DNA from 2 places in the Rhizobium sp. IY2 genome. Region 1 is predicted to be linked to the other one. Evidence: riboswitches for the same ligand, from Rfam matches in the RefSeq annotation. Region 1 holds a riboswitch; the other holds the start of a gene.
What was found. Region 1 has a riboswitch for FMN ahead of ACMUVN_RS02845 (6,7-dimethyl-8-ribityllumazine synthase). Riboswitches for the same ligand answer to the same signal wherever they lie in the genome.

Region 1 (14,449 bases):
ACCGCCGGCGGCGAGACGGGTGCCGACTGCCTGATCGGTGAGAAGCAATGGCGGGACATGTTCGACCGCTGATGCCAGAACCGGATGTCGTCCGAAAACCGCGCACACTTTTCGGCATCATGCTCTACCGGGTCAGGGCGCCGAAATTATATCAGTCAGTATTCGGTAAGCGGCAGAGACGCGATCCTCGTTGGGATAGTTTTTGTTGGCCAGGATGACGATGCCAATCCGCTCTTTCGGGATGAAGGCCACATAGGCGCCGAAACCATTCGTCGAGCCGGTTTTGTTGATCCATTGATCGTCGCGCGGCTCCGCTGCAGGCGTCAGTTGCTTGACGGGAATGGTCTTCAGCATCGCGCTGGAATTGTTGTCCATCAACGTCGTCAGCGTGGTGGGATAGGAATACTGCTCCCAAATAAGGTCTTGGGTCATCGCGCCGACATCGAAGTATTCCCGATGCGTATTCGTGATCGCCCGCTGGAACGTCTCGTCCAGCTTGACCAGGCCCATGTTCGCGTCGACGAACCGGATCATGTCGCTCGCTGTCGATTTGACACCATAGGCTTCCGATGAAAGAGATGCCGACGTCATCCGGGCGGGATCGCCGCTCCGCTTGTAGCCTTGGGCATAGTCCGCCATTCGCGATTTCGGCACATCGATGAACGTGCTTTTCAATCCAAGGGAGGGAAACAATTTGCCTTCCATCAAAGCGACGAAACCCTCATCCATGCTTTTCGCCGTTATATATCCAAGCATTCCAATGCTTGGATTGGCGTAAGTTCGATGGGTCCCAGCCTCGTATGAGGGGCGCCAGGTTTTAAAATAGTCGATCAGTTGTTTTTCGGTTTTGATGTCATCGGGAACCTGCAGCGGAAACCCACCAGCCGTATGCGTGGCCAAATTCATCAGCGCGACTTCGCCGAAAGGCTTTCCCTTCATCGACGGAAGATATTTGCTGACCTGATCCGACAGTGAAAGTCGGCCGATCGCTTCCGCGTAGGATGTCAGGGTCACCGTAAATGTTTTGCTGATCGATCCCAGTTCGAACATGGTGGTCGCAGTGACCGGCCTGCCGGTGTCCTTCGAGACGACACCGTAATTGAAGATGTGGTTCTCGCCGTCGACGGTGATGGCAACGGCCATGCCGGGGATGCCGTATTTGTCCATGACCGGTTTGATCGCAGCGTCCGAGATGGCTTTGAGCTTCATCTCGTCGGCCGCAAAGCCACTTGTAGAAACGCATGTCGAGACCAATGCGGCCGATAGAATTCCTAGCCAGTCACACTTCATTTTTTCATCCTCTGGAAGCAGCTTTCTCAGCGCCAAAGGGCGCATGAGCATGGCATTTAGCGGCACTGTTTTGTGGCGGCAAACGATGATATCTCGGAGGAAACACAAGAAAATCTATGGCTAAAATGGTTCGGCAATTCCTTCCTTTGAATGGCTTGAGGGCCTTTGAAGCTTCGGCGAGACATCTCAGCTTCACCCGCGCCGCGATCGAGCTTTGTGTTACCCAGGCCGCTGTCAGCCAGCAGGTCAAAAGCCTGGAGAAGCGATTGGGCGTTGCCCTTTTCCAGCGCCTTCCAAGGGGCCTGAAAATCACCGCAGAAGGTGAAGCTCTTTTGCCGACGTTGACCACTTCCTTCGATCAAATGGCAATCACGCTGGACAGGATTGAAGCCGGTCAGGTTCGGGAATTGCTGTTTTTGGGCGTCGTCGGAACCTTTGCTGTCGGCTGGTTATTGCCAAGGCTTCCGGATTTTCAACAGCGTCATCCCTTCATCGACGTGCGCATTTCGACAAACAATAATCGCGTCGACATGGCCGCTGAAGGACTGGATCTCGCCATTCGCTTTGGCAGCGGCTCCTGGCACGGCACGGAAGCCTCGCGTCTGTTCGACGCTCCGCTCTCTCCACTCTGCACCCCCAAATTGGCGGAGCGTTTAAGGTCGCCCGCAGACCTACTCGAGGCGACGCTTTTGCGCAGTTACAGGGCCGACGAGTGGAGCACCTGGTTTGCGGCAGCGGATGTTCCTCCGGCGGCGCAGGTCAACGCAGGCATCGTTTTCGACTCTTCCGTCGCCATGACGGAGGCGGCGCTGCAAGGATTGGGAATCGCTCTGGCGCCGCCGTCGATGTTTTCCAGGCACCTGTCGTCAGGGGCTCTAAACCAACCCTTTCCCACGACGATATCATTGGGGAGCTATTGGCTGACCCGACTTCAATCAAGGCCGCCAACGGCAGCCATGCTCGCATTTTCCGATTGGATAATGTCGCAGATGTCTTCCACATCTCAATGAGACCTTCTGGCGCGGAGTCGAGGGACCGGACCGCGAAGATCCATGTGCCGGCTCTCAGGGAACGGGCTTCCTAGGCGACGCAGATGCCCGGCACGGCGACCTTCTGGAAGAGGTGCGGGGAGGCAACGGCCGAGGACGGGTAGGAGGAGAGCTTTGCCCTGAACTCCGGATGCGAGAATGCCGCCCTGAAGTCGGCGGTCGATTCCCAGACGGCATAGTTGAGATAGGCAGGACTTTCGCCGATAGCCCGGTGAAGCTGGGTCGAGATGAAGCCCGGCTGGCGTTTCATGAAGGCCGCATCGGCCTGCCAGGCTTCAAGGAAGGCCTGCTCGTCTGCCTTGTCGAGCGTGAAGATATTGATGAGGACGATCGCGGAAGCATCGAGCGCGATTTGACGATCGATCGGGAAGGCGGGGTCCATCGGACGCATGAGCGACATGGTCGACTCCATCTGAATTGGTTACATGATGTCAATCTGGTGATAAGGATACATATTTTCTTTGACATCATAATGTCAATATAGGTACATGGTGACAAATGCGAAAACCTCAGCGAAGCCCGACCGGAACGGCCTTGACCGACCTCATTCTGGATCTCTTCCGGCTCAACAACCGGATGATCAACGCGGGCGACAAGCTCGTCGAGGGGCTCGGTCTGACGAGCGCCCGCTGGCATGTCCTCGGCACTGTGGCCACGGCAGGCCGGCCGCAGCCGGTCGCGTGGCTGGCGCGCGACATGGGGGCCAACCGCCAGAACGTCCAGCGCATCGTCAACGATCTGGACAAGGAAGGGCTTCTGGCGTTCCAGCCCAATCCGCATCACCGGCGGGCACAGCTCGTCGTGCTGACGGACAAGGGAAAACAGGCATATGAAACCGCCATGCACCTGCAGGCGCCGTGGGTCGACATGCTCTCGGAAGGGCTTCAGGTCGAGGATCTCAAAACCACGCATGCCGTCATGAAGGCGCTGCGCAGCAAACTGGAAGGGAATGGAGATGTTGAAGAGCAGGCCTGATCGCTATGGCGCAATAGCGGTCTCGATCCACTGGCTGAGCGCAGTTCTGATCCTGGCGTTGCTTGGTTCCGGTTTTCGGGCCGCCAACGCCGAGGACGCGGCGACCAAGGCTGGGCTGTTGCGCTTCCACATTCCGGTGGCGATCATCGTCCTGCTTCTCACGGCTCTTCGCCTTGTCTGGTGGTGGCGTTTCGATCGCAAGCCTGCGCCGGTTAAGGCATCGCCTCGGTGGCAGGCGCGCCTCGCGCGCTTTGTCCACGTCGCCTTTTACGTCTTCATTCTCGGCATGGTCGCCAGCGGCATCGGGATGATGATCCTCAGCGGTGCCGCCCCCGCCGTCTTCGGGACACCCGGCGCCATGCTGCCTGATTTCACTGCCTATCCGCCGCGTGGCCCGCATGGGTTAGGCGCCTTGCTGCTTGTCGGCCTGCTGGTCTTCCATGCCGGCGCTGCGCTCTTTCACCAACTCGTCCGCGGCGATCACCTGCGGCGGATGTGGTATGGCGGCTGAGGTCGGCTGACGAGGCGGCGAGGGTGTCTGAACCGAGAGCCGCTACGAGGAAGGCAGACACGATAAAACGTCTCGGCGCGATGCGTGCCGAGACGCTTGTCAAACGATGTTGCCGTCTGCGATGACGCTGGAGCCCGTGCCTATAGCGGCAACTGCTTGCCGGCCTGTTCGCTGACCATGTATTCGGCGTACCAGTCCGGCCAGCCTTCGTCGTGCTTGCCGCCGTTTCGCTTCTCGTGTTCGCCGTGGGCGGTTGCCGCGCGGCGCAGTGCTGCCGCAAGCTCGGTGGAAGTCGTGAATTTCGTTTCGTCGGCGTCGATGCGTCCGGGCAGCCGCGTGGTGACTTCCTGGAACAGCCAGCCGTTGCCGTCCGGATCCTTGAACGAGGCGAAGGAGCGGTAGCTGCGATGTTCGGGATCGCGGCCGGCGATGCGCAGCCGCCCGAACAGATAGGGCTCGTCCCTGCCGGCATAGACGCCGGCAGCGTCATGAAACACGTCGCTGACCTCGACGCCGCGGGCGATCAGATCGCGACGGGCAGCCTCGATATCGGAGACGACCAGGTAGAGTCCCTGGGCGGAACCCGGGGCTGCGGCAGTGACATTCTTGCCGAAGATGATCGCGCAGCCGGAGCCGGGCGGGGTAAACTGGATCACACGGAAATCGGCGTCATTTGCAAAGTCGGCGTCGAGCCGCCAACCCAAGCCGTCGTAAAAACGTTTGGCGCGGTCGACATCGGAAACGGGGATGACGACCACCTCGAGCTTGGTGTCGACCGGCTGTGATTTTGGGGTTTGCATGGGGGTTTCGCTGCGCAGTGCATTGCTCATCTTCAGCTCCATGGGGTTTGGGATGCGTTAAGAATGGCGATACATGTCAGCGGTCAGTGGACCACAGCGCGGTCGGGCCGTCGAATCAATTATTCTGTCGGATTTGGCCGGTATTGGCGGATTCCGCTGCGACACAAGGCCTGTTGCTCCGATCCGCGGACGTGTCGTTCCCCACCCTTGGGCGTGTCGTTTCCGACCCGCGGGCGTGTCGTTTCCGACCCGCGGGGTGGCAAGGTCAGTCGATCCAGTGAGGCGGCGGGTTAGTTCCCGCCGTCTTCGCTCTTGTGTTGCGGCTCATCGAGCCGCGTTCGGGAAGATGGATCCTACTACGCGGCGAGAGCGGCGCGGGTTTTGCCGATCGTCAGGGCTGCCTTTGCTGCCTCGCGCCCTTTTTCGATGAAGTGCGCACGGTAGATCTGCTTGTGGTGTTCGGTTTCCTGATACTGATGCGGCGTCAGCGAAACCGACAGCACCGGCACGCCGGTATCCATGCCGGCGCGCATCAGCCCATCGACGACGGCCTGCGCGACGAATTCGTGGCGGTAAATGCCGCCGTCGACGACGAAGGCGGCGGCAATGACGGCGCCATAGCGCCCGGTTGCGGCGAGATCGCGCGACAGCAGCGGCATCTCGAATGCGCCGGGAACATCGAACACATCGACCTGCTCGGGCGGAACGAGCTGATAGAAGCCATCAAGGGCGCGGTCGACGATGTCGGCGTGCCAGCTGGCTTTGACGAAGGCGTAGCGGGTGGGTGTCATGGTAATCTCCTTTGGCGAACAGACACATCACCCAAGGCGATCACGAACGTTCCCGACAGCCGCAAGGGCGGCAGGAACGCACGTTCTCTTTCATCCGGACTATGACCGTCGGCTCAGGCATCTCACCTGATCTGCTGACCCTTCCTTAAGAAGGCGCTCGCGGGCTCGCAATCGAAACTGCATACCGCCGGTAGGGACTTTCACCCCGCCCTGAGAACGGCGGCGACAATAGGGGGAAGGCGGCGGGCTGGCAATAGGTCGGAAATGCTTTCGTGATCGATGAATCTGTCGATGCGGATCAAGGCTCGCAAAGTGGCGGTTTCGTTTCTCCGTCGATGGCGAACAGCCGATGCCTCTTGCTGAGGATGGGCTTGCCCCTACATGCTCGGGTGAGGACATCCACGTCGGAACAACATAACGGAACAGGATACGCCGTCTTCGCCCGAGGCGGGGCAGGCGACAGCCACCATGGGAGGGAGTGATGCCAGAATCTTTCGTCGTTCACCGCGAGGCGCATATCGCGGCGCCGCCGGCTGCGGTGTTTGCGCTGATGACCGATCCGGAGAAGATCCTGCGCTGGATGGGAACGGAAGCGCAGGTAGAGCCGCAACCGGGCGGGCTCTATCTCGTCAATGTCACCGGCGCCCGCTTTGCGCGCGGCTCGTTTCGCGAGGTGGTGCCGGTTCATCGCCTTGCCTACAGTTTCGGCTGGGACGGCAGCGAAGTGGTACCGCCGGGATCGAGCCTGGTCGAGATCGACCTGATCGAGCAGGGCGGCGGAACGCTGCTGCGGCTCACCCATAGCGGCCTGCCCAGCGCCGATCAATGCGCCGGCCATGCGGAAGGCTGGGCCCATTATCTCGGGCGGCTGACCGAGGTCGCCGCCGGGCGTGATCCGGGTCCCGATCCTTTTTACGGCAGGACATGAACGGTTTTGCGCCGGCAGCAGGGTGCCCGGAAGCGTTTGCCGCAGCGGGGAATACTGCCGGCCGGCGCTGCGATCGGCTGTCCGAAAGCGCTTCTTTTGCTCCCGCAAACATGAACGCGCAGTTCATCTCCAGTTCAATTTGGCGCTCCTAAAGTGATTGCGGCTGGATTGAAATGGAGTTCTCGATGAAGGCACTTTCTATCGCGGCTGCCTTGCTTGCCGGCAGCCTCTCGATCGGTACAGCTGAGGCGATGCCGATTGGAACAATCAATGTGCAGAGCAATGTGACGAAGGTCGACTATGCCTGCGGTCGCGGCTGGCACCTGACCCGCTGGGGCGAATGCCGGCGAAACTGGCGCCGCCCGCCGCCGGTCGCTTTCTACGGTGGTCCGCCCCGCTGGGGCTGGGAACGGCGTCACCGGGATTGGGATGGCCCGCGCTGGCGCCATGAGAGGCGCTGGGATCGCGACCGTCGTTGGCGGGATGATGACTAAACGTCTCGCTTAAAGCGCGTCGCGTCAAACCGGAATCATGCGACGCGCTTTAAGTCTTTGATTTATGCATGTCGTTGTCCCAAAACCGCTGCGCACTTTTGGGCGACATGCATGAGATCGAGATGGACGAAGGCCGGAGCGATTTTCGCCCGGCCTTTTCTGATGAAACGGCTTCGCCGACGCTGACAGGCAGCGTTCTCTGCATTTGTCCGATATGGTCAAATACTGCTGACGAGCCAGTACTTGCCGTCGATCAGTTCTTCAAGCTCGACAGGATCCTTGACGCCGAATTCGAACCATTCGACGAGTTCCTTCGCCTTACGGCTGCTCTCCTCCGCCGTCAGCTCGACCTGATATCTTTCGCACCATCGCCGGAGGATCGACGTCAGCAGCGTCATGTCATCCCCATCCAGTGGATCTTTCGGCCAGAATATCGTGCCCATCGTACCCCTCAATCACACGATGACGAACGATCCTATAATGGAATCAAAGTCGCGCAAGTTTAAAGTGTTTATTTTTTGTTTTCCACCGCGCTGGACGGTTTTCGACAGGCGATGCGGACGCCTTTTACAGGCTTCAGACTGGGTCGCTGAAAAACGTCTCCACGGTCACCCGGGATATCCTTGCGGACGTCCACGTCGGCATGCGATGTTGAGCGATGGATCTGCCGTCTCCCCTTGCCTGGCTGGTTGACGAGGCCGGGGCCTCGCCTGGTCCCGAACGGTTTCTGGCCGAGCTCGGGCGCCGGTTGCTGGCCGATGGCCTGCCGCTTTCCGGCGGGGCGCTGACGCTTTCGGTGCCGCATCCGATCATCGCGCGGCGCACCTGGCTGTGGCGGGCCGAGACCGGCGCCGTCATCGAGGCATTGGCCTTCGCCGCGGCTCCGCAAAGTGAGGCCGGACGCGAGTGGCTCACCGGGTTGGGGCCGGTATGGGAGGCAAGGATCGGGCCGCCGCGCGACAATCAGGCATCGGACAGCCCGCTACTCGGCTGGGCGGGGGTTGCCGACGGGGCAGGGGGCGGTGCATTCGCTCCGGCCGAGGCCAGCCTGCTCTGCGAGGTCGCGCGTTTTGCCGCAGCGCCGCTCGCCGCTTTGGCGGCGCGGGAGGCGCGGGCCGCGCTGCTCGAAGCCTATCTCGGCCGGCGCAGTGCCGCCCGGGTGCAGGCCGGCGCGCTTGCCCGCGGCACCGGCGAGACCATCCGCGCGGCGCTTCTCTGCGCCGATCTGCGCGACTTCACCGCGCTCTCCGAGGTAACCGAACCTCACATGATGATATCAGCGCTGGATGCCTGGTTCGACCGCGTCGCCGGCGCAGTGCATGCCTTCGGCGGCGAGGTGCTGAAGTTCATCGGCGACGGCGTGCTGGCGATCTTTCCGGTCACTGTTGTGTCGGGCGAAGGCGATGCAGCCCAAGGGGATCGCGAAGCCTGCGAGGCCGCTCTTCGCGCGGTCGCCGCCAGCCGGGCGGGCATGGCCCATCTCGACCAACTGCGCCAGGCGCAGGGGCTGGCGCCGCTGCCCTTCGGCGCGGCGCTGCATTTCGGCGAGATCCTGTGGGGCAATATCGGCGCGGCCGACCGGCTGGACTTCACCGCTATCGGCCCCGCCGTCAATCTGGTCAGCCGATTGGAAGGGTTGTGCAAGCCGATCGGCCGAAGCGTGCTGATCTCGGGTGCCGTGGCAGCGAATACGACGACCGCGCTGATGCCGCTGGGAGAGCATACCTTGCGGGGCATTGCCGACCCTTGTGCGGTGTTCACGCTGCCGACGGATTGAGCCACGCGCAAGACATCTTTGCAAAGAAAGCTTTGCAAAGATGTCTTTGCAATAGTAGGCTTCGCGCATGAAAAAACCGCGCCCACAGCCTGCTCAATCCGTCACCGCACCGCGCACCGTCAGTCGCGTCGTGCCGGATCCGACCGCCTTAAAGGCGCTGGCGCATCCGGTTCGGCTGCGGATGCTCGGCATGCTGCGGATCGACGGGCCTGCCACGGCGACACAGCTTGCAGCGCGGCTTGGGCTGAACAGCGGCGCGACCAGCTATCACCTGCGCCAGCTCGCCCAATACGGCTTCATCGAGGAGGCGCCGCATGCTTCGCGGCGCGACCGCTGGTGGCGCGCCAGCCACGAACTCACCTCGGTGCCGTCAAGCGAGGCCGAGGGCGAAGCGCTCGACCTCGACCTCGCCTTCAACCAGGCGGTACTCTCCCTGCAGGTCGGCCAGATGCAGCAGGCGCTGGAGGAGTATGCCGAACTGCCGGCGGAATGGCGCAAGGCGAGCGCTGCCAACGACGTCATCATCCCGATGACGGCGGAACAGGCCGAGGCCCTGACCAGGCAGCTGACCGACATCATCCTCGAAGCAATGCGGGTGGCTCCGCCTTTGGGCGAGGCGACCGCTCCGGGCATGGTGCCTTTCTCGATCATGCTGCACGCCTTTCCCTATCCGGGCCGGCTCCCGCATAGCGAGGAGGATGGCGGGTCATGAGAAGGGGTGGGCCTTTCCTGGCGCTTGCCGCCGCCGAGACGCTTTCGCTGTCCGGCACACGGCTGTCGACCATCGCCATTCCCTGGCTGGTGCTGGTCGCTACGGGCAACCCGGTTCTAACGGGGCTGACGGCGATGATGGAAATGCTGCCCTATGTCGCTGCCAAGGCGCTCAGTGGGCCGCTGATCGACCGCGTCGGCGCGAAGCGCATCGCTGTCGTCTGCGACGCCGCCTCGGTGGCCGTGGTGATGCTGGTGCCGCTGCTCGACCGGCTCGGGCTGCTTGGTATGCCGGTACTGCTACCGATCGTTTTTGCCATGGGTGTGCTACGCGGTCCGTCCGATGCCGCCAAGCAGGCGATGGTGCCTGATATCGCCGAATTGGCGGCCGTGCCGCTCGAGCGGGTGACCGGTGTCGTTGGCGCCATCGAGCGGCTGGCCTCAACGGTAGGTGCGGCCGGCGCCGGTGCGTTGATCAGCCTGATCGGCCCGGGCCAGGCGCTGGTCGTCAATGCCGTCACCTTCGCCGCCGCCGCGCTGATTGTGGGGGTAGGCATCCCCGGGCTGAAAAGCATGCCAAGGCTGCAATGCATGCCCGGGCTGCAATGCATGCCCGCGCCGCGCGGCACGCCCGAGGCTCGGCCGGGCGGAATGTCCTCCTATCTCGGCGATCTCAGGGAAGGCTGGTGCTTTCTGCGCGGCGATGCGGTGCTCGTCAGCATCGTCATCATGGTGGCGACCACCAATCTGCTGGACCAGGCCTATGGGGCGGTGCTGCTGCCCGTCTGGACGCAGAGTTCGGGCCATGGCCCGGAATTGCTGGGGGCGATGTTTGCGGCCTTCACCGGCGCTTCGATCGCCGGCGCGGCGATTGCCGCTGCGATCGGCGAGCGGATGCCGCGCCTGATGATCTATACGGTGGCCTTCCTGCTGACCGGATTTCCGCGTTTTCTCGTTCTTGCGCTGGACGCGCCGCTCCCCATTATTTTTCTCACTTTGGCAATCGCTGGATTTGCCTCGGGCTTCCTCAATCCGATCCTGTCGGCGGTGATCTTCGAGCGCATCCCCAAGCCGCTGATCGGCCGCGTCACCGCAATGAACGCCGCCCTTTGCTTTGCCCTCATCCCGTTCGGCGGCCTCTTCGGCGGCGCCCTGATCAGCATGATCGGCCTTGCCGCAGCGCTCTCGCTCACCGGCTTCGCCTATCTCGCCGCAACCCTCTTTCCTCTGGCGCTGAAAAGTTTCCGCGGCTTCGACAAGCCTCTCACCGAGAGCTAGCGTCATGGTCGCGTACCTGGCCCCCAAGCTCCTCGACCATCAGATCGATGAAGCGGCGGACACGCGGTTCCAGCAGGCGTTTGTCGGGATAGAGCGTAACGATTTTTGCGTCGTCGGTTTCGAGGTCGGGCAGGATCTGCCGGAGGCGACCGGCGGTAAGATCGTCGGCGACGAGAAAATCGGGAAGCAGCGCGATGCCCAGCCCCGCGAGCGCGGCGTCGCGGATCGCCTCTCCGCTGTCGAGCCTCAGGCGACTGCGGCCCTGCGCCTTGACCCAGGAGCCGCCTTCGCCGCGAAAGCGCCAGCCCTGCCTTTGATGGCGGCTGGCGAAGATCAGGCAATCGTGGGCCGCGAGGTCGTCGATATTGCGCGGTTCCCCGCGCTCAGTCAGGTAGGATGGCGACGCGCAGAGCCGCGCCTTATAGGTGGCGATCACACGCGAGACCAGGCGGGTATCCGACGCCGTCGCGTCGATCCGGATCGCCAGATCGGAGCCTTCTTCGACGATGTCGGCCGGGCGATCGGTGAAGCTCACTTCGACCTGGATGTCGGGCCAGGCCCGAAGATATTTTTCAAGCAGGGGCAGCACGACGAGCCGCCCCAGGGTATCGGGAACGGTGAGCCTGAGAACGCCTTGCGGCGTGCCGCTCTGCCCCGCCACGCTCGCCTCCGCCTCGTCGACCGATGCGAGGATCTGCAGCCCGCGCTGGTAAAACATCCGGCCTTCATCGGTCAGGCCCAGCGTTCTCGTCGTACGGTTGAGCAGGCGCGCGCCAAGCCGGTCTTCCAGGCGGATGACGGCCTTTCCTGCCGCCGAACGGGAGAGGCCCATGGCCTGGCCGCCGGCGATAAAGCTTCCGGCATCGACGACTGCCATGAAGATCAGGATATCGTTCAGGTTCGTACGTGGCATCAGGGCACTCGAGCGGTTCGGCTACAGCATACCTCGGTCAGTCATGCGACAGATTCAAGGTTCGCAGCATCAACGTCCGACGCGGCAGTAAGGTCCGGGCGCTTCGCTTCTGTGTCGACGTCCGTTCGTCAATCAACCTGCCATAGCGGCCATCACACCGGATTGCCGGTCAACAACGGCCGCCGCGACCACGCTGACGGGCGTTTTTGGCCTCGCCTTTCCGCAGCAGCGCCGTCGCCTATACCGGATGATGCGCCGGCAGAGCCGGGGCTGTGCCCAATGAGGCCGTCGAACCGCGCTACAGCATGTCGCCGAGACTCCAATGGTTGTTCCATCGGACGTCGATCTCGTCGTCGACATTCTGATATCTTATGTCGGTGGAGAGGCGCAGCCGTCGGCTGCAGTCCTGGTTGGTGGTCGAGGCATGGATCATGTAGGGCGAGTGGAGCACCACATCACCGGCCTCATAATCGGCGGCGAGCCAGCGAGTATCGAAGCGCTCCGCCATATCAGGGAGATCCTTCGAGACCCAGCCGCCTTCGGCCATGTGGCGGTTATAGGCGCTGATCCGCTCTTCCGGAGAAAGATCGCCGCTTGCGGCCTGGAACTCGGCCTCCATCCTGACACCAACCGCGTGCGAGCGCTCGAGGTAGACCAGCCCCCCCATCTCGGCGGGGATATCGCCGATCGGAATCCAGGCCGTCACCAGGCGTCTGGTGCCGCCGCGGAGATAGACGAGATCATAGTGAGCCGGTGTGGCCGTTGGCGATCCCGGCTGAACGAAACGCATGATCTTGCGCTTGTGCAGATAAGAGATGCCCTGCAGGAAATCGTCCATGAAACGGGCAAGCGGCGGCTGCGCGCAGAAGCCTTCATAGGCGGCAGAGCGGACCAGCGACATCAAGCGCCGGTCCGCCAGGCTCCTGTCGAAGCCGGCGGCAGACGCGATGCCCAGCGAAAAATCGCTGCCGGGCTCGACCAGCCCGGTTTCGGCAAGGCGTTCGAAGACCCAGCGGCGAAAATCGAGAACATCGGTCCGCGGCAGAAGGCGTTTCAGCCAGACATAACCATCGTCCTGGTAGCGGCGGCGGATGGCGTCGACGCCGATGGCGGGATCGGTCGGCGCGAGCCAGCCCGTCCGCTCCGCAGGCAAGGTCTTGCCGTGGGCGGCAAGGGGAAATTCCGGCTTTCGGGCTTGCATCGTTTTGGCGGTAATTGACATTTCAGCCTTCCATCGCTTGAGTTGGCTCGCCATTCGTTAGCTGATCTGTTGGGACAACCGACATAGAGGAAAATCATAGCTGGACTTTTCGCTCACCATGAAAGACGTCGAGGCCATCTATCGGTCACCGCTCGGCGCGGCCGGCGGACTTGCGGTCACCGGCAGTGGCCGGCAGCATGCCCATCATGCGGTGAGGGATCGGAAACTGCCGAGTTTCGCCGTCGTGCTGGTGGAGCGCGGGCAGGGCTGGCTGGAAACCGCCGCCAGCGGCCGCTTGAGCTTGGCGGGACCGGCCCTCTTCTGGCTGTTTCCCAACCGCGCCCATTCCTATGGCCCCGATGAAGCAGGCTGGGACGAGCGCTGGGCGCTTTTCGAAGGGTCCTTCACGCGGGACTTCGTGCGGCTGAGGCTCATCGCCGAGCGGCACCCGGTCGTCGCCTTGCATCATCTCGATGACGTCGCGCGGCTCTTCGCCAAGCTTCATACCGATCTGCTTGACGATACCAACCTCGGACAGGCGTCGGCGGCAGTGATGCTGCATCGCATCGTCATCTCAGCCGCCAGACAGGCGGCAAGTGTCGCGGGCGATCGACGACAGGAAAGGCCCGACATGGCCGCAATCGTGGAAACGCTGCGGCAGCGAGCGATGCAGCCGTTGGATCTCGCTGCCTTCGCCGCCGAGCACGGCATCTCGCCGGCCACCCTGCGCCGGCGGTTCACGCTCGAGACGGGGCTGCCTCCCAAGGCATTTCAGCTTCGGGCGCGCATGGATCACGCCAAACAGCTACTGGCAACTACCGACGAGAAGATCGAAACGGTTGCTGCCATGATCGGCCTGGATGACCCGTTTTATTTTTCGCGTGTCTTTCACGAACGCGAGGGCTGCAGTCCTCGTGAATTCCGCACGAGATACAGGCGGGTTTGAACGTCAGCGCCAGCCGAGCGCCGGGGCAACATGGGTGAGGATCGCTTCGATGACATGGGTGTTGTAGGCGACGCCGAGCTGGTTGGGGACGGTCAGCAGCAGCGTGTCGGCTTCGGCGATTGCCTCGTCCTCGGCGAGCTGCTTGATCAGGGCGTCAGGCTCGGCAGCATAGCTGCGGCCGAAGATCGCCCGGGTCTTCTCGTCGATGAAGCCGATCTTGTCACCCTCGTCGTTGCCGTAGCCGAAATAGGCGCGGTCGCGGTCATCGACCAGCGCGAAGATGCTGCGGCTGACCGAGACGCGCGGCTGGCGTGTGTGGCCGGCTTCTTTCCAGGCCGCGCGATAGGCGCGGATCTGGTCGGCCTGCTGGACGTGGAACGGCTCTCCCGTTTCGTCGTCCTTCAGCGTCGAGCTCTGCAGGTTCATGCCGAGCTTGGCTGCCCAGACGGCAGTGGCGTTGGAACTCGCGCCCCACCAGATGCGTTCGCGCAGGCCCTCGGAATGCGGCTCGAGGCGCAGCTGGCCGGGCGGGTTCGGAAACATCGGCCGCGGATTCGGTTTGGCAAAACCTTCGCCGCGCAGCACTTCGAGGAAGACTTCGGCATGGTGCCGGGCCATGTCGGCCTCGCTCTGGCCTTCCGGCGGGGCATAGCCGAAATGGCGCCAGCCATCGATCACCTGCTCGGGCGAACCGCGGCTGATGCCGAGCTGCAGACGGCCGCCGGCAATGAGGTCGGCCGCACCGGCATCTTCGGCCATATAGAGCGGGTTCTCGTAGCGCATGT
Region 2 (14,449 bases), on a different contig from region 1:
GGTGCCAGATGAACAAAAGCCGGCACTTCCGTGTTCCGCAGCGATGCTCAGGCGCAGACGCAGCGCCTTCGAAACGGAGATGCGCGCCACCCTCCTCTCACTTTTCCACAGCCGAGCCGAACCTAAGCGGCATTGCCAGACACGGGGCAAGACACGGGAGCACCACCAAAAAAATCAAAAAATCTTCACAAACACTCTTGCGGTTTTGCCGCGTTCCGCATAGATCACGGCCACCAACGCGGCAGGCCGATCCGGCTTCGTTTGCGATGGGCGATTAGCTCAGTTGGTAGAGCGCCTCGTTTACACCGAGGATGTCGGGAGTTCGAGTCTCTCATCGCCCACCATTTCCAAACTTTCCCGCTGCTTGTCCATCCGATTCGGGCTTTCGAATTAGCTCGCTAATCCGGTCACGATCTGCGCAAGGTGTTTCGTCAGGAGACACCTCATGAAAATCGTTGCCATCATCTCTGCGCTGCTTCTCGCCGGCGTGGCTGTGCCGCCGTGCATTGCCAAGGAGCCCGCGCAAGAGGTGTTCCTGTCTGCCGGGGACCAGACGATGACGACCTCGGGAGAAACTCCGGGCCGCGAAGCCAGAACATATCTCCTGAGAATGCAGTCGGATCTGCCGATTGTTTTTTCGGTCGATGCCGACAATTCAGCCTGCAGCCTGGAAATCATGAAAGCCAGCCAGCGCGGCGTCTTCAGCAAAATCAGCCGATTCCCCGCATCTTTTAGAGACAGCGGTCAAAGTGGCGATGAATATAGGTTTTCGTTTTTCCAGAACCGCGTTTCATTTATGAGCGGCGCCCGATGCGCCTTCTCATTTTCTCTGACGCAGAAGTGATTGCGTGATTGGGGTGATGGGTACGCCTTCCGTCTGGCGGGCACTCATCGTTACGCTTCGCCAGTTGTTGATCCACCGCCGAAACCAGCTGCGAATCGTCTTCCGGTGGATCGTCGCAAAGCGAAACGGTGATCCTTCCTAAACCCCATACGCCGCCTGTCGGTTGTCACGATTCTCCGTGCCCGGTGCAATCGGCTGGCCGATGCCCGGCTCGCCGCATGATCCGAATTGTGGGCGGGTCTACATTCTCGAGGCGGCATTCGGCGAGACGTTCCGGCGCAATAAGGCGTTACGCCCGGCAGCTTCAGATGCGCGCCATCGCGACAGCACTCCACCAAAACGGACTACTCCCGGCCGCCGCGCCACCTCCTATTGGGCGAATGGATGGGGCTCGGCAAAAGTGGGAATATTTGCCGCCCGGAAAGTTTCCGCGCTTAAAGGCTTACGACGCCTGGAGGTGTGCCATGAAGGCCCTGTGCTCCGCCTTGACGCTGTGCATCGCTATTGCCCTTTGTACGCCAAGTGCCATCTATGTCAGCCTGCCCGGATACGCCTTCAAGACGAATCCGAAATGCCAGCGCCACGAACCAAAAACGCGATTCGACAGAAGGTGTGACTGGCCGAGACTGGGCTACAAGGACTTTACGCCCCCGCTTGTGACCGTGCTTGGAATCTGAAGACTATCTGAGAGTCCAGACGCCACTGGTGTCGCCCGAGGGCCTTCATCTCTTCGCCAATTCCTTATCCACCGCCGAAACCAGCCGCGAATCATCTGCGGTCACGTCAGGCGCGAAACGTGCGGCGACTCTGCCGTCGCGGCCGATCAGGAATTTTTCGAAGTTCCAGAGGATGTCGTCCTCGTCGCCGCCTGTCATGCCGTGGGATTTCAGGCGCTCGCGCATCGGTCCGTCGCCCGTGGTCTTCACGCCCGACTTGGTCAGTTGCCGGTAAAGCGGGTGCTGCGCCTCGCCCTTGACCGAGATCTTCGAGAAGATCGGGAAGGTGACGTCATAGGTGCTGGTGCAGAAGTCGAGGATCTCGGCGTCGGTGCCGGGTTCCTGGCCCTTGAAGTCGTTGGCGGGGAAGGCGGCGATGACGAAGCCGCGCTCGCGCTTTTCCCCATAGAGCTTTTCCAGCCTCTCATATTGGGGCGTGAGCCCGCATTTCGAGGCGACATTGACGACCAGGAGCACCCTGCCCTTGTATTCGTTGAGCGTGGTCTCGCGACCATCCACAGTCTTGACCGGGATATCCAGCACGTTGCCTGTCACGGGAACCTCCAATTCGTAAGGATATGGTTCGCCCAAGTTAGCGATATCGCCGCCGTTGTCATCAGCGTCGGGATCAACTTGGCTTCCACAGGACGCCGGTGCGGCTTCCGGCCGCACCGGGCCTCAGCCTCAGGCGGGAGACGTTTCCTTCACATCGTCGAGCAGGAAGTGCACGACGAGATAATCCGTCTTGTAATGGCGGCCGCTGTCCGACACGGAATCGACGGTGCCGCCGTCCTTCGGGTGCCAGGCGTGGTAATGGGGATTGGTGGTGATCAGGGTGATGGCCTTGCCATCCCTTTCGCCAAGCCGGAAGCGCATCTCGGCGAGCGGCCAGATCCGCTCATAATCCTGCATGGTGATTCGCGCCTTCAGCGCCTTGCGCTGCAGCGGCGCTTCGCCGGCCTCGGCTGGTGTTTCCAACATCACCTCCTCAGCTCCGCTGATGATGGCGTTGAATTCTTCAGGCCACATGCGTCTCATGAAATCGCTCCTCCCGAGGCTTTTTCGTCAGTTCACAGATGGAACTTAGCGGTTTGTCCGAAAGAAGCAAATTCCCGTCATGCGGTTGTCATCGGCACCAGTCGCTCCTACCTTCCCGTCAAACCGCATCAGGGCCGTCAGTCGCCCGCAATCCCGAGATCAGAGATGAAGACACGTGAAGAAAGGCAGGCGCTCCGGGCGAGCATGCCGCGCACGCCGCTCAGCGCCCATCACATGGAAAACGCCCGGCTGCTGCCGGACCGCGGCGAATTGCTCTATCGCATCCCGAACGGCGGCATCGGCGTCGAAGTGGGCGCAGCCTTCGGCGAATATACGGCAGAGATCCTGGAAAAGAACCGGCCGGCGCAGCTCTACCTCATCGATCCCTGGTCGATGGATCGCTACAGCTCCGGGTTAGACGCGATCCACACGAACTTCGCGGCCGAGATCGCGGCCGGCCGGCTGCACCTGATGCAAGGCACATCGCTGGAGAAGCTTGCCGAATTCGAGGACGATTTCCTCGACTGGGCCTATGTCGATACCGACCATTCCTTCGATCTCACCTGGCAGGAACTGCTGCTCTGCGACAAGAAGGTGAAGCGGACGGGGCGCATTGCCGGGCATGATTTCTGCACCGGCAATACGGTCAAACCGATCGTCTATGGCGTCGTCGAGGCGGTCACCAAGTTCTGCAAGGATTACGGCTGGCAATTCGAGTTCCTGACGGTCGAATCGCACGCGCATTTTTCCTATTGCCTGAAACGGCTCTGATCCGCTCACACTTTGCCGGAATATTGCTCGTCGCTGACCTTTTCCATCCAGTCGACATGGCTGCCGTCCAGCGCCTCGTGCACGGCAATATGCGTCATCGCCGTATCCGGGGCAGCACCGTGCCAATGTTTTTCATCAGGTGCGAACCAGACGGTATCGCCGGGGCGGATTTCGCGGATGTCCCCGCCCCAGCTCTGGGCGAGGCCCTTGCCTGATGTGACGATCAGTGTCTGGCCGAGCGGATGCGTATGCCAGGCCGTGCGGGCGCCGGGTTCGAAGGTGACGGAGACCGCCCTCGCCCGGGCCGGCGCCGGCGCTTCCATCAGCGGATCCTGGCGGACGGCGCCGGTGAAATAGTCGGCCGGTGGCTTCGTCGAGGGGCGAGAGCCGGCGGGTTTGATCTCCATGATCTTTCCTTTTCCATTCATTGCGGTTGAAGCCTTGTGGCGGAACGATATTTCATCGAGGCGGCCAATCAAAGCCGGATCGACAATTGCCGCAAAGTCGCCCGACTGATAATTCCAATGTCTTTCATCACCAAAGCGCATCGCATCGCGCTTGCTTCATGCGACGCGCCTTGGCTCTTTGTTTTTATGCATGTCGTTATCCCTACACAGTTTCAGGCGACATGCAGTAGGGAGGATTTTTCATGAAACACCATGCTTTTGGCCGCATGCCCTTCACCGTCACCAATGTCGGCTTCGGCGCCTGGCAGATCGGCGGCTCCTGGGGCGATATCAGCGAGGCGGACGGACGCGCCGCCCTGAATGCCGCACTCGATGCCGGCATGACATTCATCGATACGGCTGATGTCTACGGCGACGGCCGCTCGGAAAAAATCATCGCCGACGTGCTGAAGACGCGCGGCGGCGCCCGCCCGATGGTCGCCACCAAGGCCGGCCGCCGCCTCAACCCGCATGTCGCCGAAGGCTACACCACGGCCAATCTCGAAGGCTTCATCGATCGCAGCCTCAAGAACCTCGTGGTCGACAGCCTCGACCTCGTGCAACTGCACTGCCCGCCGCGCGAGGTGCTTTACCAACCGGAGGTCTTCGAGAGCCTGGACGCTCTGCAGAAGGCCGGCAAGATCAAGGGTTACGGCGTCAGCGTCGAAAAGGTCGAGGACGGGTTGAAGGCGATCGAATATCCCGGCGTCGTCAGCATCCAGATCATCTACAACATCTTCCGCCAGCGCCCCGACCACCTGTTCTTCCAAGAGGCGCGCCGCAAGAACGTGGCGATCATCGCCCGCGTGCCGCTCGCAAGCGGTCTCCTCTCCGGCAAGATCACCCGAGACACGCACTTTGCCAGCGACGACCACCGTAATTTCAATCGTCACGGCGAGGCCTTCGATGTCGGCGAGACCTTTGCCGGCGTGCCCTTCGAGGTCGGCCTGCAGGCAGTGGAAGAGGTGCGCAAGCTGGTGCCCGCAGGCGCCACCATGGCCGCCTTCGCCCTCCGCTGGATCCTGATGGCTGAAGCCGTCACCGTCGTCATCCCCGGCGCCCGCAATGCCGAGCAGGCCAAGGCCAACGCAGCCGCCGCCGACCTTGCACCGCTTTCGGCCGACGTCATGGCCGCAACCCGCGAAATCTACGAGCGGCTGATCGCGCCGCATGTGCATCAGCGCTGGTAGAGTCGGAGTGCTGATTCTTTGCTGGGGAGGCCAGATGGCCCCTCATCCGGCTTCCGCCACCTTCTCCCCACTCGCGGGGTGAAGGGACCATGCCGCAACGCCTCCGTTCCCCGTACACCTCTCGCAGGGCACGTCCCCTCTCCCCGTTTTACGGCGAGAGGGCTAGGGCGAGGGGCAGCTTTCAGTTTGTCGCATTCAGCTCGACCGGGAAGAACAGTGTCTCGCCGGAGGAGTCGCTGACGCCGTCATTGTCGGTGACCGCGTAGGGTTTGCCCGAGGCGTCGAAGGTGAAGCCTTCGAGCTTGTCGAGCACATAGCCGTTGGTCGCGGTCTTGAGTTCACCGAGGAAGTCGTGTGCTTCGGTCTTCTTGACGACCGGCAGTGCACCGCCAAGCTTGGCGGGCTTCAGCTCCGATATCGCGACCTTGTAGAGCTTCTTCAGCCTGGCGGCATCGCCGACCAGGTTGTCGCGCTCGATGATGTAGACGCTGTCGCCCTGGGCCGAGATTTCCGACAGGCCGACCCAGCCGCTTTCCGTCTTGTCGAGCGGATAGCGCACGGCGCCCCATTCCTTCCTCTTCGGATTGTAGGAGACGAGCTTGACGAAGCCCTTCTCGTCGTCACCCCACTCGCGCTGCACCGCCATCCAGAGTGTCGTATCGTCACCGGTGCCGACAATGGTCACGCCTTCGAAGCCGTAGCGGATTTCGTTGGCGGCAAGCTCCTTCGGCAGGGCGATCTCGGCCTTGATGTCGCCCTTGGCATTGACGTTATAGAGGGCGTGCGGAACGAGACGTTCACTGTAGCCTTCCGAGGCGAGCCAGAAGGAGCCGTCGGCGGCAGCCGCGATGCCTTCGATGTCGAGCTTCTGGGCCGGAGCGCCGTCACGCCTGACGACAAGGGCCTCGGTGATGACGGCCGGCTTCTTGCTGGCATCGATCGTGTAGATCGTCGGCTGCGAGCCGAGAACGCTGTCGGTGACGGCATAGAGCATGCCCGGCTTGCCCGGAACGGCAGCAAGACCCGAAAGAGCTGCAAAGCCGATCGGATTGCCGTCCTTGTCGGCGGAGACGATCTGCGGATAGGCCTTTTCGCCTTCCGAGCGCTCATAGATCATCACATGCGAGCGCGCACCGCCGTCCTTGCCGAGGTCGAGTTCGTTGGCGGTTGCAAGCAGATTGCGCGCAGGAATGGCGATCGCGCCTTCCGGCGAAATGCCGGACGGCAGCAACTGGACGAGTTCGGGATCGGCGCCGGTATCCTTATAGACGCCGACGACCGAGGCGCGTTCGGCGAGCAGGAAGAAATATTGCTCGTCGCCGAATTTGGCGGCTTCGAGACCTTCGGGCTCGACGCCCTTCGATCCCGACCGGCTTTCCGGATAGTGGCCGATATGGGCGACAGCGCGTTCGAAGGATGCGCCCGATTCGTAGAGAATCTTGCCCGTCTTGTCGAAGATGGTGAAACCACGCGAGCCGCCCTGGTAGTCGCCTTCATTGGCGACGAGGAGGCGGTTGTCGTCGAGCCACTTCACGGCGTCGGGCTCGCGCAGCACGCCCTTGGATTCGCCTGAAAATTTCAGGGCGCCGTCACGCTTGGTGTCGATGCCGGTCAGATCGACGCTGCCGGCGGAGAAATGCGTCTTCACCGCGGCCGTATTGGCGTCGATGATGACAATCTCGTTGTTTTCCTGCAGCGTCAGCGCAATCTCGTTCAACCCGTTGAAGGCGACGAATTCCGGCTCCGGATCCTCCGGGGCGACGCCGGCAAGGCCGGTCAGCGCCACATGCTTGATGGTGCCGCAATCGACGGTGCCGTTCCTGACCTGGAAGACGACGAGGTCGCCGGCCGGCATCTGCGGGATCTTGCCGTCATTGACCTCTTCGTCACGCTCGTTTTCGATGGCGATGGCGCCGAGCGTCTTGTCCTTGTTGAGGGCGATCGAATCCGGCTGGCCGCCGAGATCGCAAGTGCTCTCGATCTTCCTGGTCGCGACATCGACGATCGCGAGACGCCCCGAGGGCTTTGCCTTGCTTTCGGAGGTGTTGACGGCGACGAGCGCCTTGCCGGCGCTCGAGGTAACCGAGGTCGGCTCACCGTCCATCATGACAGCGCCGCCGGCTTTCGGAGCCTTGGCGTCGGTGATGTCGATGAAGCCGATCGCGCCGAGCGGGCTGTCGCTATAGATCAGCGTGTTGCCGTCGTCGGTCGCAGTGATGATTTCGGCGGAGCTGACCGACAGCTTGTCCTTGTCATCAGGCAGGTTCTGGGCGACCGGGAAGGAAGCGATGCGGTTGAAAACTGGTTCGGCCGCGGCCGGAAAGGCGACGGATGCGAGAAGCACGGCAGCAAGCGCTGCCTTGCGCGATGAAATGGTCATGAAATCCCCCATGTGTCGAATATTCGAAACATGAGTTTTCTGCGGGAGCGGCATGACAGAGGCATGACAGAGGCGGCATTTTTCGCCGGATCACCTCAGGCGGGTTTGCGCTCCCTGCGCATCTCGTTTCGCATGATGAAAAGCGACGCGGAGAGGATCAGAGCCGCTCCCAGCCAGAGATAACCCGCCGGCGCATAACCGAAGAACAGCCAACCGGCCAGCACGTTCAACGGCAGCTTCAGATCGTCGAAAGGCTGGACATAGGCGGCATCGGCCGCGGCATAGGCAAGTGTGAGGAAATACTGGGCTGCCGCGGTCAAAAGCCCCGCCAGCAGGAACAGGGCAAGCGTTGCACCGGTCGGCACGGCAAAGCCCGCCGCAAGCGCCAGCCCGCCATTGATCGGCGTCAGCAGCACGAGCAGCCAGACGGTGATCGTCTCCGGTCGTTCGATGCCCGTCAGGCTCTTGGTGATCAGCGACGAGGCGCCCCACAGCAGCGCCGAGAGCACGGGCAGGAGAGCCGCCCAGCCAAAACCGTCCGACCAGGGCTGCAGAATGATCATCGCTCCGGTGAAACCGGCCGCGGTCGCCGCCCAGCGGGCCGGGCCGACGCGCTCGCCAAGGAAAAGCCGGGCGCCCAGAATGATGAAGAAGGGCGAGGTCATCACCAGTGCGATCGCCTGCCAGATCGGCACCGAAGCAAGGCCGGCGACCCAGGCCTCGACGCCGAGCGCGGCAAGTGCCACGCGCGCCAGGTGACGCCAGGGATAGCGCGTGCGCATCGTCGCAAGGCCGAGCCTGCGAAGGAAGGGCAGCGAAAACAGGAAGGCGAAGCCATATTGCCAGAAGGCGGCCGAGGCCGAGGGGAAGGCAAGCGTCATCGTCAGCCATTGGGTGACGACGTTGAGAAGCGAAAAAGCAATGCCGGCAAGGACCATCCAGAGGGCGCCGACAACGGCGCGAGACGGCTCTGCGGCTAGGGAAGTCTGATTCATGTCTTTCATCCGAAACCAGGGACCAACATAAATCAGGACGCATGAGCCACGACCAAGCGACACGGGGCAGATCCCTGCCCTTCGCACAGCCGACACTCATTCTCTTCCATCCGGACTTTAACCGTCGGCTCCGGAATCGCACCGGATCTGCTGACCCCTCCCCGCTTCGACGCGAGAGAAGGCGCTCGCGGGCTTGAGTCGAGACCCTTACCGCCGGTGGGGAGTTTCACCCCGCCCTGAGAACAGAAATGTCGTAAATTAAAGCCCGCGCGACAGCAAGGTCAGCCAAAGCAAAAAGGCAAGAGGGCCTGCCAAAAGCAAAAAGGGTCCGGCAAAGCCGAACCCCTCTCAAATCCTGCACAACCGGTCTCGTTTCCGGTTGGCGGATAATCTCAGATCAGCCGTTGACGGCGTCCTTCAGGCCCTTGCCGGGCGTGAATTTCGGCACGTTGCGAGCCGGAATGTCGACTTCAGCGCCCGTGGACGGGTTACGGCCCTTCGTTGCAGCGCGATGAGAAACGGTGAAGCTGCCGAAACCCGCGAGGCGGATGTCGCCCTTGTTCTTGAGTTCAGCCTGGACAACGTCGAAAACCGCGTCAACAGCGGAAGCCGCGTCAGACTTCGTCAGTCCTGCCTTTTCGGCTACTGCGGACACGAGTTCATTCTTGTTCATGTTTCCACCCCTTTCTAAATGGTATGAAACGACTCAAATGTAAGCTAGGCGCAGAATAGGTTTCATCAGGCCCGCCGGAAACCCAAAAGCCCTGCAAATCAAGGAAAAGCAAGCGTCTACATGACGTTTTCACAAAAAAGGCTGGCGTTTCCGCCAGCCTTTTTGTCTGTTTTGTCCCAATGGGGCATAAATGTGGCACAGGCCACTCAATGCGCTATGGTTGCGCCCGTCTCATCGAGGCCTTCGACCGTTGCGATGACGGGCGTTTCCACCGTGCCGTCCCATTCGATCGGCTCCGGCCGCCGGATCAGCGCATGCTTGATCACCTCGCCCATGCGGGATACCGGGATGATCTCCATGTTGTTCTTCACGTTATCCGGAATCTCCGCCAGGTCCTTGGCGTTTTCCTCCGGAATCAGCACCTTCTTGATGCCGCCGCGAAGCGCTGCGAGCAGCTTTTCCTTGAGACCGCCGATCGGCAGCACACGGCCGCGAAGGGTGATTTCACCGGTCATGGCCACATGCCTGCTCACCGGGATACCGGTCATGATCGAGACGATCGCGGTTGCCATGGCGACGCCGGCCGAGGGGCCGTCCTTCGGTGTCGCGCCTTCCGGCACGTGCACGTGGATGTCGCTCTTGTCGAAGCGCGGCGGCTCGATGCCGAAATCGACGGCGCGCGAGCGGACATAGGAGGCCGCTGCCGAGATCGATTCCTTCATGACGTCCTTCAGATTGCCGGTGACCGTCATGCGGCCCTTGCCCGGCATCATCACACCTTCGATGGTCAGCAGCTCGCCGCCGACCTCCGTCCAGGCAAGACCGGTCACGACGCCGACCTGATCCTCGCCCTCGGCTTCGCCATGGCGGAAGCGCGGGACGCCCAGATAGTCGGAGATGTTGGCGGCCGTCACGTGAACGGACTTCGTCTTGCCCTTGATGATCTCGGTGACCGCCTTGCGGGCGAGCTTCATCAATTCGCGTTCGAAGCTGCGGACACCGGCTTCGCGGGTGTACTGCTGGCTGATCGCCATGAGGGCGTCGTCGCTGACCGAGAATTCTTCCGGCTGCAACGCATGTTCCTTGATGGCCTTCGGCAGCAGGTGCCGCTTGGCGATCTCGCGCTTTTCATCCTCGGTGTAGCCGGCGATACGGATGATTTCCATGCGGTCCATCAGGGGTGCTGGAATGTTCAGCGTATTCGCCGTCGTGATGAACATCACGTCCGACAGGTCGTATTCGACTTCCAGGTAGTGGTCCATGAAGGTCGAGTTCTGCGCCGGATCGAGCACTTCGAGCAGAGCCGAGGACGGATCACCGCGGAAGTCCATGCCCATCTTGTCGATCTCGTCGAGCAGGAAGAGCGGGTTGGACTTCTTCGCCTTCTTCATCGACTGAATGACCTTGCCGGGCATCGAGCCGATATAGGTGCGGCGGTGACCGCGGATTTCGGCTTCGTCGCGAACGCCGCCGAGTGCCATGCGGACATACTCACGGCCGGTCGCCTTGGCGATCGACTGGGCGAGCGAGGTCTTGCCGACGCCCGGAGGGCCGACGAGGCACAGGATCGGGCCCTTGATCTTGGTGGCGCGGGCCTGCACGGCCAGATATTCGACGATGCGCTCCTTGACCTTGTCGAGACCGAAGTGATCGGCTTCGAGGATCTTCTCGGCATTGTTGAGATCGGCCTTGATCTTCGACTTCTTGCCCCACGGAATGCCGAGCAGCCAGTCCAGATAATTGCGCACGACGGTGGCTTCCGCCGACATCGGGCTCATCTGGCGCAGCTTCTTCAGTTCCGCATCGGCCTTTTCACGGGCTTCCTTGGACAGCTTGGTCTTGGAGATGCGCTCTTCCAGCTCGCTCATCTCGTCGCGGCCTTCCTCGCCGTCGCCGAGTTCCTTCTGGATCGCCTTCATCTGCTCGTTAAGATAATATTCGCGCTGGGTCTTCTCCATCTGGCGCTTGACGCGCGAGCGGATACGCTTTTCGACCTGCAGGACCGAGATCTCGCCTTCCATGAAGCCGAGAGCTTTTTCGAGGCGCTGTTTGACGCTGGTCGTCTCCAGCATCTCCTGCTTCTCGGTGATCTTGATCGACAGATGCGAGGCGACCGTATCGGCGAGCTTGGAATAGTCGTCGATCTGGCTGGCGGCGCCGACCACTTCGGGCGAAATCTTCTTGTTGAGCTTCACATAGCTCTCGAATTCGGAGACGACCGAACGCGACAAGGCTTCCAGTTCGACCGGATCGTCATGCGGCTCCTCGAGCACATGGCCGAGCGCCTCATAGAAATCCTCGCGGCTGGTATAGGTATCGATCTCGGCGCGGGCGCGGCCTTCGACCAGAACCTTGACGGTGCCGTCGGGCAGCTTCAGGAGCTGCAACACGTTCGCCACGGTGCCGACATTGTGGATCGCGGACGGATCCGGATCGTCGTCACTGGCGTTGATCTGCGTCACCAGCATGATCTGCTTGTCGGAACCCATGACCTCTTCGAGCGCACGGATCGACTTTTCCCGTCCGACGAACAGCGGCACGATCATATGCGGGAAAACCACGATGTCGCGCAGGGGCAGAACAGGGTAGGCAGTGCTGCTCGCTACAGACGTTTTCTTCGTCATTTTATGTCCTTTCCATCGTCCCGTTACCGGGCTCTCTGCACGGCCGCTTGGGACCGGCCGGCACTCTCACTTGTTGCTACAAGTGGAGGTTCTGACTACGCTTTTCAAGCCACGCTAACGCCCGCGTTCCCCGGATGTGACGGCTTTGTTACAACGGAACGCCAACACTATGAAGCGCGTGGCTGGACCGGCGCTTACCACTTCCGACCCGGCTAAAATACAAACGCCAACAATAGGCTTACGGAATCACCGCATCATTGCCAAGCACTCCCCTTTGCGCAAAATCGGCAAAGGCAATTCCGGTTCCCACCGGCAAAATACTAACAGCGCCTCGCATGGTTTTTCAAATAGAAAGGGGCCTGCCGATGGCAAGCCCCCAAAATAATCATAGGAAAGCAGCAAGATCACGCCGAAGCGTTGGCCTTTTCTTCCTGACGATCGGCATAGATGTAAAGCGGACGGGCCGAACCGCGCACCACTTCCTCCGAGATGACGACCTCGCGCACGCCTTCCAGCGTCGGCAGTTCGAACATCGTGTCGAGCAGGATCTTCTCCATGATCGAGCGAAGGCCGCGGGCACCGGTCTTGCGCACGATCGCCTTGCGGGCGATTTCGCGCAGGGCATCCTCGTGGAAGGTCAGTTCCACGTCTTCCATCTCGAACAGGCGCTGATACTGCTTGATCAGCGCGTTCTTCGGCTCGGACAGGATCTGGATCAGCGCATCTTCATCGAGATCCTCGAGCGTCGCCAGAACCGGCAGACGGCCGATGAACTCGGGGATGAGGCCAAACTTGACCAGGTCTTCCGGCTCCAGTTCGCGCAGGACTTCGCCGACGCGGCGGTCGTCCTGGGCCTTGACGGTAGCGCCGAAGCCGATCGAGGTCTTCTCGCCACGGGCGGAGATGATCTTGTCGAGGCCGGCGAAGGCGCCGCCGCAGATGAACAGGATGTTCGTCGTGTCGACCTGCAGGAATTCCTGCTGCGGGTGCTTGCGGCCGCCCTGCGGCGGTACGGAAGCGACCGTGCCTTCCATGATCTTCAGCAGCGCCTGCTGCACGCCCTCGCCCGAGACGTCGCGGGTGATCGACGGGTTGTCGGACTTGCGCGAAATCTTGTCGACTTCGTCGATGTAGACGATGCCGCGCTGCGCACGCTCGACATTGTAGTCGGCAGACTGCAGGAGCTTCAGGATGATGTTTTCGACGTCCTCGCCGACATAACCGGCCTCGGTCAGCGTCGTCGCATCGGCCATGGTGAAGGGAACGTCGATGATCCGGGCGAGAGTCTGGGCAAGATAGGTCTTGCCGCAGCCCGTCGGGCCGACGAGCATGATGTTCGACTTCGCCAGCTCGACTTCGCCGTTCTTGGAGGCGTGCGCCAGGCGCTTGTAATGATTGTGTACGGCGACCGACAGGATCTTCTTCGCCTGCCGCTGGCCGATGACATATTCGTCGAGGACCTTGATGATGTCCTGGGGCGTCGGAACGCCGTCGCGGGACTTGACCATCGAGGACTTGTTCTCCTCGCGGATGATGTCCATGCACAATTCGACGCATTCATCGCAGATGAAGACGGTCGGTCCGGCAATCAGTTTCCGGACTTCGTGCTGGCTCTTTCCGCAGAACGAACAATAGAGAGTGTTCTTGGAGTCGCCGCCGTTGCTGCCGCTGACCTTGCTCATATCATTTTCCTTCCAGCACGCCGCATTTCAAGGCGAAATCGCGGTCCACTCTATCAGCTCCTGGCGGCACTCCGTTTCCGGAGCCTTTGCCGAGAAGGGCTTCAGGGGGTACGAACCGGTCCCAACCAATCATGTCCGGGTTCCGGCGGCAACGAATTCCCCTTCGAATGCCGAATGCTATGTCATAAAAATTCAACATAGCATTAATAGTTACTATTAGCGTCTTCGTCGCCGGATGAAAGCCCTTGTTCAATCACAAATGGGATAGAACTGTGGCGACAAAAACACCATCCCAATTAATTACTAGGCCTGTTCGCCTTCCATTTCGAGGCGCGACGTCAGAACCTTGTCGATGACGCCCCAGCCCTGGGCTTCGTCCGCATCCATGAAATGGTCACGATCGAGCGTCTTTTCAACTTCTTCATAGGTGCGGCCGGTGTGCTTCACATAGACCTCGTTCAGGCGGCGCTTCATCTTGAGGATGTCGCGGGCGTGGCGCTCGATGTCCGAAGCCTGTCCCTGGAAGCCGCCCGAGGGTTGATGCACCATGATGCGGGAATTCGGCGTGGCGAAGCGCATGTCCTTGTGGCCGGCGGCCAGCAGCAGCGAGCCCATGGACGCGGCCTGGCCGATGCAGAGCGTCGAAACCGCGGGCTTGATGAACTGCATCGTATCGTAGATCGCCATGCCGGCGGTGACGACGCCACCGGGCGAATTGATGTAGAGGGCGATTTCCTTCTTCGGGTTTTCGGCCTCGAGGAAGAGAAGCTGGGCGCAGACGAGCGTCGCCATGTGGTCTTCGACGGCGCCCGTAAGGAAGATGATGCGTTCCTTCAACAGGCGGGAATAGATGTCGTAGGAGCGTTCACCGCGGTTGGTCTGTTCCACGACCATCGGCACGAGGGCCATAGCGGTATCGACTGGGTTTCTCATGTGCGTCCTTTGTCAACGTCTCGCCGGCCGGCGCCGGGGAATCAAAGAAAATGTCTTATCCCTACATAGAGTGTCCCTGCCCTCCTCTTCAAGACACGCCTGAGGATAACGTTAAGAAGGCGGGGCCAAGCGGTTCCTGGTAGCCTCTTTCCCCCAA

Region 2: it holds a riboswitch for FMN, as region 1 does, so the genes downstream of both, ACMUVN_RS15060 (DMT family transporter) here and ACMUVN_RS02845 (6,7-dimethyl-8-ribityllumazine synthase) in region 1, are expected to answer to the same signal.

Annotation. Positions count from the first base shown of each region.
Region 1 is NZ_JBLKNU010000001.1:590,490-604,938, forward strand. Features, by position in the region: gene ACMUVN_RS02810 (DUF1194 domain-containing protein) at 1-72, shown strand, start outside; gene ampC (class C beta-lactamase) at 133-1,290, opposite strand; gene ACMUVN_RS02820 (LysR family transcriptional regulator) at 1,416-2,300, shown strand; gene ACMUVN_RS02825 (antibiotic biosynthesis monooxygenase family protein) at 2,371-2,739, opposite strand; gene ACMUVN_RS02830 (MarR family winged helix-turn-helix transcriptional regulator) at 2,838-3,314, shown strand; gene ACMUVN_RS02835 (cytochrome b) at 3,295-3,825, shown strand; gene ACMUVN_RS02840 (VOC family protein) at 3,966-4,655, opposite strand; gene ACMUVN_RS02845 (6,7-dimethyl-8-ribityllumazine synthase) at 4,982-5,416, opposite strand; FMN riboswitch at 5,495-5,638, opposite strand; gene ACMUVN_RS02850 (SRPBCC family protein) at 5,898-6,344, shown strand; gene ACMUVN_RS02855 (GCG_CRPN prefix-to-repeats domain-containing protein) at 6,530-6,838, shown strand; gene ACMUVN_RS02860 (hypothetical protein) at 7,057-7,281, opposite strand; gene ACMUVN_RS02865 (adenylate/guanylate cyclase domain-containing protein) at 7,497-8,615, shown strand; gene ACMUVN_RS02870 (winged helix-turn-helix domain-containing protein) at 8,683-9,327, shown strand; gene ACMUVN_RS02875 (MFS transporter) at 9,324-10,604, shown strand; gene ACMUVN_RS02880 (LysR family transcriptional regulator) at 10,591-11,517, opposite strand; gene ACMUVN_RS02885 (phytanoyl-CoA dioxygenase family protein) at 11,816-12,739, opposite strand; gene ACMUVN_RS02890 (helix-turn-helix transcriptional regulator) at 12,837-13,664, shown strand; gene ACMUVN_RS02895 (LLM class flavin-dependent oxidoreductase) at 13,668-14,449, opposite strand, start outside.
Region 2 is NZ_JBLKNU010000003.1:289,045-303,493, reverse strand. Features, by position in the region: tRNA gene ACMUVN_RS15105 (tRNA-Val) at 269-344, shown strand; gene ACMUVN_RS15100 (hypothetical protein) at 446-844, shown strand; gene ACMUVN_RS15095 (hypothetical protein) at 1,309-1,521, shown strand; gene ACMUVN_RS15090 (glutathione peroxidase) at 1,567-2,115, opposite strand; gene ACMUVN_RS15085 (hypothetical protein) at 2,245-2,598, opposite strand; gene ACMUVN_RS15080 (class I SAM-dependent methyltransferase) at 2,764-3,369, shown strand; gene ACMUVN_RS15075 (cupin domain-containing protein) at 3,375-3,776, opposite strand; gene ACMUVN_RS15070 (aldo/keto reductase) at 4,019-5,005, shown strand; gene ACMUVN_RS15065 (esterase-like activity of phytase family protein) at 5,187-7,385, opposite strand; gene ACMUVN_RS15060 (DMT family transporter) at 7,481-8,380, opposite strand; FMN riboswitch at 8,475-8,628, opposite strand; gene hupB (DNA-binding protein HupB) at 8,778-9,053, opposite strand; gene lon (endopeptidase La) at 9,260-11,677, opposite strand; gene clpX (ATP-dependent Clp protease ATP-binding subunit ClpX) at 12,082-13,359, opposite strand; gene clpP (ATP-dependent Clp endopeptidase proteolytic subunit ClpP) at 13,663-14,292, opposite strand.